Regions from separate parts of the Kosakonia calanthes genome, predicted to be linked through region 1. Evidence: predicted binding sites of a transcription regulator. Region 1 holds the regulator's gene; each other region holds the start of a gene.

The links. Region 1 encodes LexA, which represses DNA repair genes until DNA is damaged. Its sites were predicted from a motif close to TNCTGTATGTACATACAGNA; they were not measured.
Region 2: a site for LexA is predicted at 1,312-1,331, ahead of mutH (DNA mismatch repair endonuclease MutH). Genes of this name have one in related genera too.
Region 3: a site for LexA is predicted at 1,729-1,748, ahead of sbmC (DNA gyrase inhibitor SbmC). Genes of this name have one in related genera too.

What each region holds. Positions count from the first base shown of each region.
Region 1 is NZ_CP151800.1:4,412,379-4,415,661, forward strand. Features, by position in the region: gene dinF (MATE family efflux transporter DinF) at 1-1,012, opposite strand, end outside; gene lexA (transcriptional repressor LexA) at 1,088-1,702, opposite strand; gene AAEY27_RS20640 (diacylglycerol kinase) at 1,811-2,179, opposite strand; gene plsB (glycerol-3-phosphate 1-O-acyltransferase PlsB) at 2,309-3,283, shown strand, end outside.
Region 2 is NZ_CP151800.1:983,887-987,169, reverse strand. Features, by position in the region: gene ptsP (phosphoenolpyruvate--protein phosphotransferase) at 1-336, opposite strand, end outside; gene rppH (RNA pyrophosphohydrolase) at 349-879, opposite strand; gene mutH (DNA mismatch repair endonuclease MutH) at 1,561-2,256, shown strand; gene AAEY27_RS04625 (TerC family protein) at 2,320-3,033, shown strand; gene ygdR (lipoprotein YgdR) at 3,178-3,283, shown strand, end outside.
Region 3 is NZ_CP151800.1:1,808,673-1,811,955, reverse strand. Features, by position in the region: gene AAEY27_RS08415 (FUSC family protein) at 54-1,112, opposite strand; gene sbmC (DNA gyrase inhibitor SbmC) at 1,238-1,711, opposite strand; gene dacD (serine-type D-Ala-D-Ala carboxypeptidase DacD) at 1,833-2,993, opposite strand; gene sbcB (exodeoxyribonuclease I) at 3,204-3,283, shown strand, end outside.

The DNA of each region.
Region 1 (3,283 bases):
CAATGATCGGCTTGCCCGCCAGCGCATAAACGGCGGCGAAAGCCACGGCGACAAGCCCGGCCTGACGGCATGCGGCTCGCCAGATATGCAGCAACTGGCTGCCATCGCGCGCACCGTAAGCCTGCCCGGAATGCGCTTCAACCGCGTAAGCAAAGCCGTCCAGCGCATAGGCGGTGAAGGTCAGAAACATCATCAGCACCGCATTGGCGGCGACCGTCTCACTGCCAAGACGCGCACCCAACACTGTTATCGAACCGAAGCAGAGTTGCAGCAACAGCGAGCGCAACATGATGTCGCGGTTCAGCGCCAGCAAACGCCGGACACCACCGCGCCAGGCATTTTTTAGCATCGACAACGCGATGCCCCGCCGCTGCAACACCTGCCAGACCATCAGCAACCCGATAGCAAACGTCACATATTCGGCAATCACCGTGGCGAGCGCCGCGCCCTGCACATTCATATGCAGACCCATAACCAGCCATAAATCGAGCACGATATTGAAGACGTTGCCCACCACCAGCAGGATCACCGGTGCGCGGGCATACTGCACACCAAGTAGCCAGCCGAGCAGCACCAGATTCCCCAGCGACGCGGGCGCACTGAGCCAGCGAATTTCAAGAAAACGCCGCGCCTGAAATAACACAGCCTCGCTTCCGCCGGTGATATGCAAAGCAAGATCGATAAGGGGTGTGCGTAGCAAAACAATCAGAACACCCGCGCCAAGTGCCAGTAAAAGAGGCTGCACAAGTGCGCGCGCTAGCGCGAAGGCGTTTTTCGCGCCGAAAGCCTGAGCGGTAAGACCGGTCGTGCTCATGCGCAGAAACAGCAGCAGCATAAATAAGAAGCTGGTTGCCGTTGCGCCAATCGCCACGCCGCCGAGATAAACGGGACTATCGAGATGCCCAATAACAGCGGTATCCACCAGCCCCAACAGTGGGACAGTGATGTTAGAGAAGATCATGGGCAGCGCGAGCCGCCACAGAGCTTTGTCGGATGCGGTCAGCAGCGGCATAGCATGAGCGTTAATGGATGAGAATAGAATGACGCTGCGGCGCGAAATACTGCACCGCAGCAGAGAAAGTGGGCGTTACAGCCATTCACCGTTGCGGATGACGCCAACCGCCAGCCCTTCAATGGTGAAGTTTTGATCGCGCAGGTCGACAACAATTGGGGAAAAGTCGGTGTTTTCCGGTAACAGTTCAACGGTGTTGCCCTGCTTTTTCAGGCGCTTAACGGTTACTTCGTCTTCGATACGCGCCACAACCACCTGGCCGTTACGTACATCCTGCGTTTTATGCACCGCCAGCAGATCGCCGTCCATAATACCGATATCTTTCATCGACATACCGCTAACGCGCAGCAGGAAATCCGCATGCGGTTTAAAAAGGCTGGGATCGACCTGATAGTGGCCTTCGATATGCTGTTGCGCCAGCAGCGGTTCACCCGCAGCGACGCGACCAATCAGCGGCAGCCCGGCATCATTTTCTTCTTCCACCAGCAGGCGAAGACCACGTGATGCGCCAGATACGATTTCGATCACCCCTTTGCGTGCCAGCGCTTTAAGGTGTTCTTCGGCTGCATTTGGGGAACGGAACCCCAATTGCTGTGCGATTTCCGCACGCGTCGGTGGCATACCGGTTTGGGTGATACGATCGCGAATAAGATCGAACACCTCTTGCTGCCTGGCCGTTAATGCTTTCATCCCGCCCCCTGGGTGTATATACAGTTATGCTGTGAGTATATACAGTTAACGGCGATTTTGAAACCAAAATTAAGTAAAAAACCAGGGCGTTATCGAATTATGGAACCCCTATCGAAAATGCGACCAAAGCAGCGAGATCCAGGTAAACAGCGCCAGTAGAATCGACATCAGCACCGCCGCCGACCCCATATCTTTTGCCCGGCCGGAAAGCTCATGGAATTCAGAACCTATACGGTCGACCACCGCTTCGATGGCGCTATTGAGGATTTCGACAATCATCACCAGCGTAACGGAGCCAATTAACAGGACACGGGTTATCGCGTCGATATCCAAAAAGGCGGCAATAATAATAGCCAGAATGACCGCCACCGCCTCCTGTCGAAATGCGGCTTCATTGATCCAGGCGGCACGTATACCTTTCCAGGAATATCCCGCGGCTTTAATGATCCGGGTGAGTCCGGTGCTATTATTGGCCATTAAAAGAACCTTTTTAAAAATTAAGCGTCAATGTCTACGCAAGCGCGTAGCAGTACAACAGAAATTATGCGCGCTTTCTGATATTCTTGCGGCGCAATGGCACTATTAACCAGAGGCTTTACATCCTTTATGTCCGGCTGGCCACGAATTTACTACAAATTACTGAATTTACCATTAAGCGTGCTGGTAAAAAGTAAATCGATTCCTGCAGAACCTGCACAGGAACTGGGTCTCGATACATCACGTCCCATCATGTACGTGTTGCCTTATAACTCTAAGGCTGACTTGATGACTTTGCGCGCTCAGTGTCTGGCACATGAATTGCCCGATCCCCTGGAACCGCTGGAAATCGACGGCGCGCTGTTACCACGTTTCGTGTTTATCCACGGCGGCCCGCGTGTATTCACCTATTACACGCCGAAAGAAGAGTCGATCAAACTGTTTCACGACTACCTGGATTTGCACCGCAGCCATCCTGATTTGGATGTGCAAATGGTGCCGGTGTCGGTGATGTTTGGCCGCTCGCCAGGGCGTGAAAAAGGCGAAATCAACCCGCCGTTACGCATGCTGAATGGCATCCAAAAATTCTTTGCTGTCTCCTGGCTTGGCCGCGACAGCTTTGTGCGTTTCTCTCCGCCGGTTTCGCTGCGCCGTATGGCGACCGAACACGGCACGGATAAAATCATCGCGCAGAAACTGGCGCGCGTGGCGCGTATGCACTTCGCCCGTCAACGCCTGGCTGCGGTTGGCCCTCGCCTGCCGGCACGCCAGGATCTGTTCAATAAACTGCTTTCGTCCAAAGCGATTGCCCGCGCGGTCGAAGATGAAGCGCGCAGCAAAAAAATCTCTCATGATAAAGCGCAGCAAAACGCCATCGCCTTGATGGAAGAGGTTGCCGCCAACTTCTCCTACGAGATGATTCGCCTGACCGACCGTATCCTTGGCTTCACCTGGAACCGTCTCTATCAGGGCATCAACGTGCATAACGCCGAGCGCGTGCGTCAGCTAGCGCACGATGGCCACGAAATTGTCTATGTGCCCTGCCACCGCAGCCATATGGACTATCTGCTGCTCTCGTACGTGCTCTATCACCAGGGGCTGGTG
Region 2 (3,283 bases), 1.4 Mb from region 1:
ACCGAGAAACGCACGAAAACGCTCCTCTTTTACTGAGGGAATGTATTTAAAACTGGGGTGCTTTTGCGCATCGGCAAGGTTGATGGGTTCCGCCAGCCTGCCTACCAGACCGACGATCCCCTGATCGAATGCGAGCGTAACGGTGCGACCACGCGGCTTCTTCAAACCGCGAGTCGCCATCAGATAAAAACAACGCCGGTCGTGATCTGCGAGATACACCGAACACACTTCGGTTTCCATCGCCAGACAAACGTCGGTAACCAGTATCTCCAGCGCTTCGTTAAGACGTGGCGCGCTGGCGACTTTCTCAACTATTTCTCGCAGTCGGGTGAGCATAATGTGGGTGGCTTAACCTCGTTTACGTCGCCAGGCAGGCGCGTTTTGCGGCTTAGGAGGCGTTTCCTGAAGCAACAAGACTGCGGCTGCAAACTCTTTCATCACCCGCCGGTAGACATCGCGTTTAAACGACACAACCTGGCGAACAGGGTACCAGTAGCTCACCCAACGCCAGCCATCGAACTCGGGTGTACTGCTGGTTTGCATGTTGATATCACTATCGTTACTGACCAACTGCAAAAGAAACCATTTTTGTTTCTGGCCGATACAAACCGGCTTTGTGTCCCAACGCACCAAACGTTTCGGTAACTTGTAACGCAACCAGTTACGGGTAGAAGCAAGGATACGAACATCTTTACGACTTAAGCCCACTTCCTCGAACAGTTCCCGGTACATGGCCTGCTCCGGGGACTCACCAGGGTTGATTCCCCCCTGGGGGAACTGCCATGAGTGTTGTCCAAAGCGTTTGGCCCACATGACCTGACCCTGTCGATTACAGATTACGATTCCCACATTTGGGCGGTAGCCATCGTCATCAATCACCGGACTACCTCAAAATAAACCTGAATGAAGCGATTGTTTCACACTCCCGGAAAACGGTAAACCACTCTATGACAGGGATGCGAACGGATAACAATTGAATAACTCACAGTTATTGTGAGAGTTATAAACAGCAACGCCATCCGTCGATCGGTTTTATTCACCTTTTCTGTGGATAGAGTTGTGAAGAAGTATGGAATTACCCAGGGAAAACCCAGAGTAGTCCGAATAACTCAATTTAAGACATAAAAAACTATCCTCAATAATTCATCGAGTTAAGCCATTATTTACCCTTATTACATCTCACAATGTGACGATCATCACTTTAAGGATCCTGGCATTGATGAAAGATCGAACAGAGCCGATTTTATCCACAGTTTATGCCAATAAGTTAGGCACCTTTTGTGCAAAAATTCGATTTTCCTCGCACGTCAAGGCTGTAGATCGAAACAGTAGTACCCCCTTTTGCCAGTTATCCCACTTTTCTGTGGATAACAGGGTGTAAGATCCTGTTTATTGTCAGTGACCAGATTTGGAAAACCCGCCACGCTGTTGCGCAACAATGTGCGCAATAAAATAAATTACCTTACAAATCATCAAATTGCTCATTGTTCGCAGAAAAAGGTAAACTCCCCGAAGGCAGTGGAAAACTACCGTTCGTTTTTTAACCAAAAGGTTTTTAGCATGCTCGCGTTGTCTCCTTTCACGTCTCCACCCGAAACAGAAGCCCAATTGCTGGCCCAGGCCAAGCGTCTGGCAGGCTATACGCTTGGCGAACTGGCGGCGCTTGCGGGCATGCCCGTCCCGCGTGATTTGAAACGGGATAAAGGCTGGACGGGCGTCTTGCTGGAGCTGTGGTTGGGCGCCAGCGCGGGTAGCAAACCTGAGCAGGATTTCGCCGCGTTGGGCGTCGAGTTGAAAACCATCCCGGTGGATAACCTGGGCCGCCCGCTGGAAACCACCTTTGTTTGCGTCGCGCCATTGACCGGTAACACCGGCGTGGTGTGGGAAACCAGCCACGTGCGCCATAAACTGAAGCGCGTCTTATGGGTTCCCATTGAAGGTTCACGCGACATTCCCGTCGCCGAGCGCCGTGTCGGATCGCCGCTGCTCTGGAGCCCAAATGAAGAAGAAGAGCAGCAGTTGCGTCTGGATTGGGAAGAGTTGATGGACTTGATCGTGCTGGGCCAGGTGACCCGCATTACCGCGCGCCACGGCGAAGTGCTGCAACTGCGCCCGAAGGCGGCGAACAGTAAAGCGCTGACCGAGGCCATCGGCGAACATGGCGAACCAATCCTGACTCTGCCGCGCGGTTTTTACCTGAAAAAGAATTTCACCAGCGCCCTGCTGGCTCGCCATTTCTTTTTGTCGTCTTATTAAATTTTTGCCTGAGCTTCATCGGTGCTTATAATTAGCGCTTCTTTTTTTGGCAGGACTTTATAGATGTTATTTGCATGGATAACCGATCCCAACGCCTGGCTCGCGCTCGGTACATTGACGCTGCTGGAGATCGTTCTTGGGATCGACAACATTATTTTCCTCTCTCTGGTTGTTGCGAAACTCCCCACCGCTCAACGTAACCACGCCCGTCGGCTTGGGCTGGCAGGGGCAATGATTATGCGTTTGCTGCTGTTGGCGTCTATCGCCTGGGTCACAAGGCTAACGCACCCACTGTTTAGCGTGTTTGACCACAGCGTGTCTGCCCGCGATATGATTCTTTTCTTAGGTGGCCTGTTCTTGATCTGGAAGGCGAGCAAAGAGATCCATGAATCGATCGAAGGCGAAGAAGAAGGGCTGAAAACCAATGTTCACTCCTTCCTGGGTGCGATAGTACAGATCATGCTGCTGGATATTATTTTCAGCCTCGATTCGGTGATCACCGCCGTGGGTCTGTCCGATCACCTGTTCATTATGATGGCGGCGGTCGTGATAGCCGTTGGTGTGATGATGTTCGCAGCGCGCCCGATTGGCGAATTTGTTGATCGTCACCCTTCTGTTAAGATGCTGGCGCTGTCGTTTTTGATTCTCGTCGGCTTCACGCTGATTCTGGAAAGCGTCTCCATTCATGTGCCGAAAGGCTATATCTACTTCGCGATGTTCTTCTCCATCGCTGTAGAGTCCCTGAACCTGATGCGTAATAAGAAGAATCCTCTGTAAATAGTGCGCTTCCTCGTCTGAGGAAGCGTTTTATACTTTATCTGCCCTAAGATAATTTTTTTCGGATATTCCCGGTTTTCCATCGCTAAACAGCAGGTTATTACTAAACTTGTGTGAGACGAAAAGCCACGAGGGTTCAGAACGATGAAGAAATGGGCAGTGATTATTTCCGCAGTTGGGTTAGCTTGCGCAATTAGCGGATGCAGCAGTGATTATGTGATGGCAACAAAAGACGGCAGAATGATCCTCA
Region 3 (3,283 bases), 2.2 Mb from region 1:
GCAAACGCGGCTGAATCGAAACAACCCGACAGTAGCATGCGGTTATCCGTTGTTTATTTGCGCAGCGCCCGGCAGATCAAATGCGACAGCAACTCAAGCTGGCGCGCCAGCTCCATACTTAACCAGACATAACCGTGGATCGGCGTTTCCGTCAGTGGATCCCCTTTGTGCTCGCTAATCAACTGGCGCAGTTCCGCCATGATGTCGTTCAGCTTTTCCGTGTTCGCCAGTATCGGCTGCGGGTTACCTTCGTACAGCGCATGGGCGATGGTCAATAACGTTTGCTGGGTCATCTGCTGCGTCTCCCGCAACGTATTGGCGTTGATCATCACAAAATGGCTGGCGCGTGAGCTCCAGTGCGCGTTGATTTGCAGTTCCAACATGCACACCATATTGCGGCTCACGGTCTGGATGGCCTCAAAAATCGCGCGCTGAACATGCGTCTCTTTGCAGACGGGTGTAATGAGCGGACGCATCTTCACCACATCAGTGAGCATTTTTTGCAGATGCTTTTCCAAATGCGGCCGCTCCACCAGATTGCGCGAGAACCCCGCCTGGTAAACGCGATTGAAAGCGGTGACGTAATTAGCCATTTGAATACGCCAGTGCAGAAACGCGCGTTGCGGCCAGATGCCGGTGAACAGCATCGCCAGCAGTGAACCGATGATCACATCGCCGCTTCGCCACAGCGCGGTGTGCATATCACCGGTGGGCGCGCCAACCACCACGCAGAGCGTCACACCGATAATCAGCGCCTGATACGGCTTTTTACCCAATGCCAGCCAGCCACACATAAACATGGCCGCCGCACACCACAACAGCATAACAGGCAATGAAATCAGTTCGATTCGTAGCGCCACCAGCCCCAACGCGGCCCCGAAAATCGTGCCGCCAATGCGCTCAAAGGCACGTGGTACAACGTTTCCCCAAAAAGAGATAGGCCCCATCAACACCACCAGCGTGATCAACGGCCAGGTTCCTTCTGGCACATCCAGCAGGCGAATAAGCAAAAAGGTCAGCACAAACGCCAGTGCAATGCGCACGCCATGCACAATGCGGTAATGCCGGTAAAGACGAATTTCGAAAGGACTGAGTGACTTGTCGCGACGCACACCTGCTCTCCAGGTTAAAAACGAAAGGCGCAATTGTAGCGATATTTTCTGGCACAACCCCGTGTCCAGGACAAAAAAAGAGGCCAACAGACCGTTTCTGCGGCCTCTTTTTACCGGTTCAGCCCTTAAAGCACTTTCGGCTCGACGGGAATATGCATTTCGATTTCCCAGTAGCCGTCGCTTTGCCCGTCATTGTGGTAAACCTCAAAACAGGGGCCAGCGGCGATTTGCGAGGATTGATCGCTTAGCAACTCGTCGAAAAAGAGATCCCAGCAGGCTTCAAACTCCTCGTTGTAAACCCGCGCCATCGCCACCGCGTACTGACCACCCGGTATTTCGGTAGTGAGCACCCCTTCGCTATTGGCGGGGATCTGAAACGCGCTATCGACGGTAATCGCCACATCGCAACGCAGTTTTTCCGGCGGCACGTCGTCAGGGTTATCGTAGTAGACACACACCCACTCCAGCGGCTGGATTTGGTTACTTTGTACCCACATCGACAACTGTTCGAAGCCCTGTTTGACTTTCACATCCCACGGCCCGACCAGATGAAACCCGGCGATACGGCGTTTTGCAAGTTGCTTGACGTTATAGCCCATGCTGACCTCCTTTCCGTTACTGTTTGTGCATACAGTATAACTGCCCGGCGGCCATCAGACTTGCCGCACCCGTCAATTATGCGAGCAGACTCGCAGGCTCGCCAGTCTGCTCATTGGAGTATCAGGCTTTGTGGTGGATATAGTCGCTCAAACGTGAGAACCACCCGCCTTTGCCAACGCTTTCCAGTGTCACCAGTGGCCAGTGGGCAATCACTTTGTCGCGATCGTAAAGCTCGATTTCACCCACCCGCTGATGCGCCGCCAGCGGCGCGTCCAGCTCTTTTTTATCCAGTACATATTTGGCTTTGATATTTTGCATTTCCGCTTTCGGCATCACCATCCAGTAATCCTGATCGGTACCGACATCCACTTTCTCTTTATCGCCGTACCAGACGCGCTCGCTGCCCACTTTTTTGCCGTTACGCAGAATCTGCACGGTATCGAAGTTTTGCTGTCCCCAGTGCAGCAGTTTACGCGCCTGCTCTTCGCGGCCTTTCGGGCTATCCGCGCCCATGATCACCGCAATCAGACGGCGCTGCCCGTCGACACTGGACGCAATCAGGTTGAAGCCCGCGCCGGAGGTATGGCCGGTTTTCAGCCCGTCGACATTCAGCTTTTTATCCCACAGCAAGCCGTTGCGGTTTTGCTGCGTGATGCCGTTCCACGTCAGGCTTTTTTCGCTGTACATATGGTAGAAATCCGGCTCACCGTGAATGATGGCGCGCGACAGCACCGCCAAATCATAGGCCGAACTGTGTTGTCCTGGCGCATCCAGCCCGTGCACTGTTTCGAAGTGGCTGTCGCGCAGGTTCAACTGCTGCACGTAATCATTCATCATCGCCACAAATTGCGGCTGCCCGCCCGCGACATGATCCGCCAGCGCTACGCAGGCATCGTTGCCGGAATCGACAATCAAGCCACGGCTCAAATCGCGCACCGTCAGGCGATCGCCCGGTTTCAGGAACATCAGCGACGATCCGTCAAACACCGGATTCCCCTTCGCCCAGGCATCTTTCCCGACCGTGACCACGTCATCGGCGCTGATTCGGTGGCTGTCGATGGCGCGATCGACGACATAACCGGTCATCAGTTTGGTCAGACTCGCCGGATTACGCTGCTGATGCTCATTACCCGCAGTTAAGATTTGCCCGGTGGTGTAGTCCATTAAAACCCAGGAGCCGGCCTGGACTGCCGGAGGTTGTGGGGCAAAAGGTAAGTCGTCGGCCAGCGCGTGATTCACGCAAACCGCCAGCAAAGGAGCAGCAAACAAACGGCGTTTCAATGAAATATCCTCAATAGCATCCAAAATCGTCGTTCTTTTTACGGAACTTCCTGTGTCGATACCTGGTTAAATTGCAAAAAAATGTGACACGCATCGCTTTTAACAGCCTGTTTTTGCGAGGTTCCACGAAAGAGCCCGCGGTTTTTCTTCGGCACAATCGCTGCGATGGTTTACCATGGTCGCCATATTTTCTGACAGGATGAGCCACTGGTGTCTGATTCCGCTGCAACGCCCACTTTTCTTTTCCACGATTATGAAACTTTCGGCACCAGCCCGGCGCTGGACCGCCC